DNA from 2 places in the Salinisphaera aquimarina genome. Region 1 is predicted to be linked to the other one. Evidence: riboswitches for the same ligand, from Rfam matches in the RefSeq annotation. Region 1 holds a riboswitch; the other holds the start of a gene.
The links. A riboswitch is a leader RNA that binds a small molecule or an ion and turns the genes downstream of it on or off. The one in region 1 is predicted to bind glycine.
Positions count from the first base shown of each region.

Region 1 (4,397 bases):
ATGGCGGGCACCGACGGATGAGCGGATCGCGGCAGCGCGAATACGATATCGCGGTGGTGGGCGGCGGCCTGGCCGGCGCCAGTCTGGCCTGTGCGCTTGCCGACAGCGGACTGTCGATCGCGCTCATCGAGGCGGTGCCGTTCGACGCGCCCGCCGATGCCAATATGGCCGCGCGCACCACGGCCATCGCCTGGGGCACGCGGGCACTGTTCGAGCGCCTGGATCTGTGGTCGGCCATGGCCCGCGATGCCGCGCCTATCAAGCGCCTGCATGTATCCCAGAAAGCGAGCTTCGGCACGGTGCGCGTGGCTGCCGACGAATACGATCTGCCGGCGCTGGGCTATGTATTGCCCAATCTGGCCATGATCGCGGCGCTGCGCGCGCGCCTCGCCGAGCTGGAGAAAGTCGACGTGATCGCGCCGGCGCGTTTCCAGGCGTTGCGTTATCCCGAGGGCGGCGAGCAGGTCGAGATCACGCTCACCCACGCCGAAACCGAGGCGCCGCAGACTCTGAGCGCGCGCCTGCTCATCGGTGCCGACGGGGCGAAATCCTCGGTGCGCGAAGCGCTGGGGATCGGCGCGCGCGTGGACGATTACCACCAGCGCGCGCTGATCACCATCGTGCGCCCCGAGCGCCCGCACGACGGCTGTGCCTTTGAGCGCTTCACCCCGGACGGCCCGGTCGCCGTGTTGCCGCGTAGCCGCGACAGCTGTGCGGTGGTATGGACGCTGCCAACGGAAGCCGCCGAACGCATGTGCGCGATCGACGACGACGCCTTCACCGCCGCGCTGCAGGAGGCTTTCGGGCAGCGTCTGGGCCAGCTCACCCTCGACGGCCCGCGCGGCAGCTACCCGCTGGCCCGCGTGCTCTGCGATCGCGCGGTTTCCACGCGCGCGGCGCTGATCGGCAACGCCGGGCATTCGCTGCACCCGGCGGCCGCCCAGGGCTTCAACCTGGCTATTCGCGATGCGCTGGTGCTGGCCGCCATGCTGCGCGAACGCCTGGATGCGGACCCGGATCTCGACCCGGGCAATGCGGATCTGCTCGCGGCCTGGGCCGAGGCGCGCGCGCCCGATCAGCATCGGGTCGCCAATTTCACCGATGCGATCGTGCGCGTTTTTTCCAACCGCCTGCCGGGCCTGGGCGGCGCCCGCGCGGCCGGGCTGGTCGGGTTGTCGCTGCTGCCCGCGATCCGTCACGACATGGCCCGTCGCAGCATGGGCATGGCCGTGGCGCCCGGTATCGACTCCGGTGTGTCGTCATGAGCCGCGCCGGCGCACCCCGCTACGACGTTGCCGTGGTCGGCGGTGGCATGGTGGGCGCGGTGCTCGCGGTCGCGCTCGAACAGACCGGATTTGCGGTGGCCCTGATCGAGGCGAAACAGCCCGGCCGCTTCGATGCCCAGGCCGATTACGATCTGCGCCTGTCGGCGATCGCGCCGGGCCCGCGACGCGTGCTCGCCAATCTGGGGCTGTGGGAGACGGTCGAGCGCACCCGCGCCTGTGCCTTCACCGGGATGAAGGTCTGGGATGCGGGTGGCCATGCCGAACTGTTTCTCGAACACACGGCCATCGGCCTGCCCGAACTCGGTCATATCGTCGAGAACGAACTGGTGGTGGACACCGCTTGGCAGACGCTGGGCAGCGTCGATGTGTTCTGTCCGGCCATGCTCGCGGATCTGGAGATCGAGCCCGATCGCGCCTGCCTGCGCCTGGATGACGATAGCGTGATCACCGCTGCGCTGGTGGTCGGCGCGGAAGGCGCCAATTCGCCGGTGCGCGGTTTTGCCGGCATCGAGACGACCGGCTGGGCCTATGGCCAGCGCTGCACGGTCGGCGCGGTGACCCCCGAGAAGCATCATCGCCATATCGCCTGGCAACGCTTCACCGAAACCGGGCCGGTCGCTTTCCTGCCGTTGTCGGACGGGCGCTGCTCGCTGGCCTGGCACGCCGACGAGGCGCTGGCCGACGAGTTGAAAGCACTCGATCACGATGCTTTCTGTGCGCGTCTGACCGAGGCCAGCGGCGGGGTGCTGGGCAAAATCGAGAAGATGGATACGCGCGCGGCGTTTCCGCTGAAACTGCTGCACGCAAAACGCTACTGTGATCACCGCATCGCGCTGGCCGGTGACGCCGCCCATGTGCTGCATCCGATGGCCGGGCAGGGGGTCAACCTGGGTCTGCTCGACGTGGCCGAACTGGTGGGCGCGCTCGAGGCCGGCCGCGAGGCGGGTCGCGATGCCGGTGATCTGACTTATCTCAAGCGCTATCAGCGTGCGCGCATGGCCGAAAACCTGTTGATGATGGGCGCCACCGACGCGCTCAAGCGGGTCTATGGCAGTCGCCTGCCGTGGCTGCGACAGCTGCGCGAACAGGCGATCGCCAGCGCGGCCGGGCTGGCGCCCGTCCGCCAGCTGATGATCCATCATGCGGTGGGTCTGGCGGCCGACGGCCCGCGTCTGCTGCGCTGAGCCGGGTCTTTACCGGCTTGGCGCGGCGTGAGCGCATCGGTATAGTCGGGTTTCGATCGCGAATCGCGTGGGAGAGAGCGGGCTGGACCCGCCGCCGAAGGCGCACACCGCCCGGAAACGCTCAGGCAACACGGACCGCGCGACCGTCCGGCTGATAACAACGGCCGGACAAGATCGACTCTGGAGAGCAGCCGCCGCGAGCGGTTCACCGACGGGGCAAATCTCTCAGGTGCCAGGACAGAGGGGCGACAGGGCAAAAGCCTTGGTCGTTTCGTGTCCGTCATTTCCTGGTAACGAGAGAACCCGCATGGCCAAACGCACTCCGCTTTACGACGCGCATGTCGCTCTCGAGGCCAAGATGGTCGATTTCGCCGGCTGGGACATGCCCATCGACTACGGTTCCCAGATTGCCGAGCACAAGGCCGTGCGCGATAACGCCGGCATGTTCGATGTCTCGCATATGGCGGTGGTCGATATCCACGGCGACGAGGCGCGCGAGTTTCTGCGCTATGTCATGGCCAACGATATTGCCAAGGCGGACGACGCCGGCCGCGCGATCTACACCTGCATGCTCAATACCCGCGGTGGCGTGATCGACGATCTGATCGTCTACCACTTGGGCGGCGGCTTCTATCGCGTCGTCGTCAATGCGGCGACCACGAAAAAGGACCTGGCCTGGCTGCAGAGCCAGGCGCGCGAGCGCCAGGTCGAGATCGATCATCGCGAGGATCTGGCGATCATCGCCGTGCAGGGCCCGCGCGCCCGTGAGCTCGCCGGCGAGGTGCTCGACGACGATCTCGCCGCGCGCGCCGCGAAGCTCAAACCGTTCAATGCCGTGGTCGAAGGCGATATCTCGGTCGGTCGCACCGGCTATACCGGCGAAGACGGCTACGAAATCGTGCTGCCCGTTGCCGACGCGCCCGGCATGTGGAAACGCCTGCGCCAGGCCGGCGTGGCGCCGGTGGGTCTGGGTGCGCGCGACACGCTGCGCCTGGAGGCCGGGCTCAATCTCTACGGCCAGGACATGGACGAGGACCGCACCCCGCTCGAATCCGGGCTGGGCTGGACCGTGGCGTTCGACCCCGAGGGGCGCGAATTCATCGGCCGCGACGCACTCGAACACGCCAAGGCCGAGGGCGTGCCCATGAAGCTCGTGGGGCTGGTGCTCGAAGGTCGTGGCGTGATGCGCTCGCATTCTGCCGTGCGCGAGGCCGACAGCGAGAACGACGACGCCAAGGCTGCCGAAGGCGAGGTCACCAGCGGCAGCTACGCGCCCACCCTGTCGCGCTCGATCGGCCTGGCCCGTGTGCCCGTCGACTGGCAGGACAGCGTTCAGGTACAGATCCGCGACAAGTGGCTGCCCGCGCGTATCGTCGCCTATCCCTTTGTGCGTAACGGCAAGAGCCGTATCGACGACTGACATCCTTTACCACTAACCTTGGCCTGACCTGTGTCGGACACGAGCCATTACAAGGAATAACCATGAGCGATATCCCCAAGGAACTGTTCTATACCAAGACCCACGAATGGATCGGCAATGACGGCGACGGCACGGTCACGGTCGGCATCACCGACTACGCGCAGTCGGCGCTCGGCGACCTGGTATTCGTGGAACTGCCCGAAACCGGAACCAAGGTCAGTGCCGGCGACGGCGTCGCCGTGGTCGAGTCGGTCAAGGCCGCGTCGGATATCTATGCGCCGGTGGCCGGCGAGATCGCGGAGATCAACGAGCAACTGGCGGATTCGCCGGAACTGGTCAACGAGGATCCGTTCGGCGAAGGCTGGCTGTTCAAGCTCAGCGTCGAGGACGAAGACGCGCTCGATGATCTGCTCGATTCCGACGCCTATCAGGCCGTGGTCGAGGACGAGGAAGACTGATCCACCGCCCGCACTGGCCCTATGGACGCAGCCGCTGGCGCTGCGCGTT
Region 1 covers NZ_JBHRSS010000010.1:213,106-217,502, forward strand. Annotated here, with positions in the region: gene pepP (Xaa-Pro aminopeptidase) at 1-21, shown strand, start outside; gene ubiH (2-octaprenyl-6-methoxyphenyl hydroxylase) at 18-1,265, shown strand; gene ACFOSU_RS20355 (UbiH/UbiF/VisC/COQ6 family ubiquinone biosynthesis hydroxylase) at 1,262-2,470, shown strand; glycine riboswitch at 2,529-2,618, shown strand; glycine riboswitch at 2,641-2,721, shown strand; gene gcvT (glycine cleavage system aminomethyltransferase GcvT) at 2,778-3,890, shown strand; gene gcvH (glycine cleavage system protein GcvH) at 3,953-4,348, shown strand.

Region 2 (4,397 bases), on a different contig from region 1:
AGCATGGTCGATCTGCCCCAGGGCATGCCACCCGAGATATTCTCGCACCTGAAGACAGTCTGGGTGGCGAATCGTCAGCTCGCCATCAGCCGCGTCGAGGGCGCGTTTCCGGCGCCCGCGCCGGGTCGTCGCACCCAGCCGCCAGCGGCGAAGCGCAAGGCTGGCAAAAAACCCAAGGGCGGCAAGAAGAGCGGCAAGCCGAAGAAATAGGTCACGACCTCTGAGCGCCGGGCGTTGCCCGGCGCGGCTTCATGTCTGCGTGCTCGCCGGGCGGGCGAGTTCGACCCGGTCCTTGCCGTTACGCTTGCCGATACGCAACGCTTCGTCCGCACGGGCGATGCATAATTCGACGTCCTCGTCTGCCTGGCGCTCGGCCACGCCAAAGGTCATGGTGATCGCGTGATCGGTTTCGTGTGCGCGAATACGAGCGCCTAGCACAGCCCACCGCGCACGTTCCGCGACCCGCGCCGCCATGACCATATCGGCGCCGGGCAGCATGAGCAGAAACTCCTCGCCGCCCCAACGGGTTACGAGATCGATATCCCGACTGCTCGCACGCAGCACGTCGCACACATCCAGCAACAGCCGGTCGCCCACCTCGTGCCCATAGGTATCGTTGACGCGCTTGAAGTTGTCGATATCCGCGAGAACCAGCGAGTAAAGAGGGTTTTTTCGCGATTCCGCTGTTTGTATTCCGGTCCGGCGAAAGAATTCCCGGCGGTTGGTGAGGCCGGTCAAAGGATCGGTCGCGGCCAGTTCGCGCAAGCGGACCACAACTGCGGTGACATTGGCGCGGTACATATACGAAAGCACACCAATCGTGGCGATCACGATACACATGTTGATATAACGAAACGCCGACAGCACCGGGGTCGATAAGGGGTTCAGCGCGGCCGCATGCTCGAACACGACGTTGAACTGCACGTAGCCAAGCGCCAGCGCGATGACCGACAACAAGCAATGCCGCATCGACAGATTGCTGAGGAACAGCAGTGGCGGCAGGATCAGAAGATAGTAGTGAAACCCGCTGGACCAGCCCAGGAGCAGGGTGGCAACGAGCGAGTGCGTAATCACTTCGCCGCAGGCGATCAGCAGCGTCGCATGATCGAACGCACGATGCATAAGCCCAATACAGAGTCCGTAGAGCAGCACGCTGATGCCATTGGCGTAGACGAGCACCGTGACATCCAGTACGACGAACAGCGCGAACAGGCCGGCGTGTATGCCCAGCGACATATACACCAGGCGCAGAAATACGGCCCGGAAACCGGCCGTGGTCGAGAACAGCAGCGTGCTCTCATGACGCGCGCCGGTTGCAGCCGACCGTCCGGCTACTGCGGTCGACCCGAAGTCACGCCACACGGTCGTCTTGTCGCGCATGGGTCGAGGAGGCAGCGGCGGATCCGTCCATGGTGTCATCAAAGTTATGAAATGAGCTGGCCAAAGAGCTGGACGGCTCGACGGGATTGATCGCAGCCATTAACCCATTAGTCTGTTCAGAGCTTGGAATATCGCGAATCCATGATTCCGCCGATATATTCCTCGATATCGACGATGGAAAGAAGCACGCGCGGAACTTTCCCGTTTCCATGAGTCCCATAGCCGGCTTATCTCACGCTAGGTATTCAATAAACCAGAAATCATCGAACGGCGCCAGTGACCAAAGCTATCGGCCGACCGCGCGTATATCCTTAGTGGCACAAGGTCTATTCGCGCCCCGCTGGCACGTGTCGTGCTTTTGTTCCGTAGAACCGATCGATTATCATGACCGCATCGCTGGAGCCCACGCTGCAGCGTTGTTGTCACGCGATATCGGGAGAGTTCGTCGAGTCCTGTATTCGCCGGCGCCGAAGGAGCAACCGCCCCGGAAACTCTCAGGCCACCGGACCGATATCGCGTCAGATCATCCGAAGAGCAGCCGGCATCGCAAGATGTGGGTCGCACCGAAGGAGCAAACGAGCGTGCCGTTGACGGCGTGTCGTGAATCTCTCAGGTCCAGAAACGGAAGGGGCGTGCCCGCGTGCATCGCGGGGTCATCAACCTTTACGTCAGACACGAGAGACATATGAAACATATTGCAGTGATCGGTGGCGGCATTTCCGGTGTCACCACGGCTTATGCGCTCACCCGGCGCGGATTCGACGTCACCCTGTTCGATCGCAACCGTTATGCCGCCATGGAAACATCGTTCGCCAACGGCGGCCAGCTATCGGCATCGAACGCCGAAGTCTGGAACAACTGGGGCATGGTCGCCAAGGGGCTCAAATGGATGTTCCGTCGCGATGCCCCATTATTGGTCAATCCCAAGCCTTCCTGGCACAAGTTGTCGTGGTTCTTCGAGTTCATGCGCGCTATTCCCCGCTATGAGCAAAACACCACAGACACCGCGCGGCTCGCAATAGAAGCACGACAATATCTGTTTTCCTGGGCCGAAGAAGAGAATATCGACTTCGATCTCAAGCAGAAGGGCATCCTGCATATCTATCGGGACAAGGCGTCGTTTCAGCACGCAGAGAAAGTCACCGCCATGCTCGCCGCGGGCGGCCTCGAGCGTCGCGCCGTGACCGTCGGCGAAATGCGCCAGATCGAGCCGACGCTGGCTGGTGATTACTACGGCGGTTTCTTCACCGAAAGCGATTCCACCGGCGATATTCATAAATACAGCAACGGCCTGGCACGCGCGGCCGAAAAACGCGGTGCCAAACTGCGCTACGAGCACGATGTACAGAAACTGACGGTGGACGAGAACGGCGTGACCGTCACCTCGAGCGCGCCGGAAGGCGACACCGAGCACCGTTTCGATGCCATGGTGATGTGCGCCGGTACGGCCAGTCGCACCATGGCTGCCCAGGTGGGCGATCGTGTCAACGTCTATCCGGTGAAAGGCTATTCGATCACGGTCAATCTCGACGATGAGGCGTCGCAGGCCGCCGCGCCCCAGGTAAGCCTGCTCGACGACGCCACCAAGCTGGTCAGCAGCCGCCTCGGTCAGCGCCTGCGCGTGGCCGGATCTGCCGAGTTCAACGGCTTCAACCGCGATATCCGGGCCGATCGCATCGAACCCCTGACCGAATGGGTGCAGCAGCTGTTTCCGGGCGTGAGCACGCGCAGCGTGGTGCCCTGGGCCGGGCTGCGTCCGATGTTGCCCGACATGATGCCCCGGGTCGGGCCGGGCAATTCACCGCGGGTGTTCTACAACACCGGTCATGGCCATCTCGGCTGGACGCTGTCCGCAGGCACGGCGGACGCGATCGCCACGATCATCCAGGATCGTGTGGGCACAGCCTGATCGGCGGACGAGCAACGCGGCCGCCGCTTCACCTGAGAACAATGAGGCGGCGCCGGCGACCAAGAAACATGCGCAGCGCCGTCGACATCGCAGGCAACTGGCGTTCCGCCGATACCGGCGCCGGCATTGAAACGTCGATATGCCAGCTCGTCTGCGGCTTTCGTTCCAGGCACGCGGAGCGCGAAGCGTACTGCCTACATGCGTGCTTCACTGTCTTTCCAGAGCCACGCGGCGAGCTGCCTGTCCCGGCTGGCGGACGATGTCTTCGTGATCCGGCGCTTGTAGAAATACTCACCGCTGTGCTCGCGCGCTTCATCGGCGTTTGCCAGCCATACGCCGGTGTCGGCGCCTTGTTCGGAGTCGACCAGGAACAGGCCGAACAGACGCTGCAAGGGGCCGGGCAGTTCCTGCCAGATGCCGGTGGCGACGGAGCCGGGATGAAAAGCGTTCACCGTTACTGACGTATCGGCAAGCCGCCGCGCCAGTTCCCGGGTGAACAACAGATTGGCGAGCTTTGCCTGGGCGTAGCCTTCGAGTGATATATGGCGCAGGGACGGATCCTCGAAACTGGCCTGGCGGATACGGCCAATCCGGTGCGCATAGGAACTGGTGACGACAATGCGGCCGGCGTCGGCGGCGCACACGGCATCCAGCAGACGTTGCGTAAGACGAAAATGCCCGAAATGCATGACCCCGATCATGGCTTCGAGACCGTTGTCGAGCCGCCGCGCGCCGTGGGTGTAGAGCCCGGCGTTGAGAATCAGCACGTCGATCACCGGCATGCGCTGCAACAGATCGTCGGCAAATCGATCGATCGCTTCGAAATTCGACAGATCCAGCGCCATCGCTTCGACCTGCGCGGCCGAGTCGGCGCGCCGGATCTCGTCGGCGGCCCGTTCCGAGTTGGCCAGATTGCTGGAAGCGATGACCACGCGATCACCGTTGGCTGCGAGGGCGCGGGCCATTTCCTTGCCGATACCGCTGTTGCCACCGGTGATGAGTATATTTCGCGTCACGTCTGCCTCGTCTGGTTCTGGATGATCGCCGGTTGCCCCGGGCGGTGCGATTGATACTACCCGATGCTTGCGACTTGTCGTGGTGAAAGCCC
Region 2 covers NZ_JBHRSS010000004.1:125,879-130,275, reverse strand. Annotated here, with positions in the region: gene ACFOSU_RS10935 (DEAD/DEAH box helicase) at 1-210, shown strand, start outside; gene ACFOSU_RS10930 (GGDEF domain-containing protein) at 250-1,380, opposite strand; glycine riboswitch at 1,804-1,900, shown strand; gene ACFOSU_RS10925 (D-amino acid dehydrogenase) at 2,066-3,289, shown strand; gene ACFOSU_RS10920 (SDR family NAD(P)-dependent oxidoreductase) at 3,484-4,305, opposite strand.
Region 2: another riboswitch for glycine. It lies ahead of ACFOSU_RS10925 (D-amino acid dehydrogenase); the one in region 1 lies ahead of gcvT (glycine cleavage system aminomethyltransferase GcvT).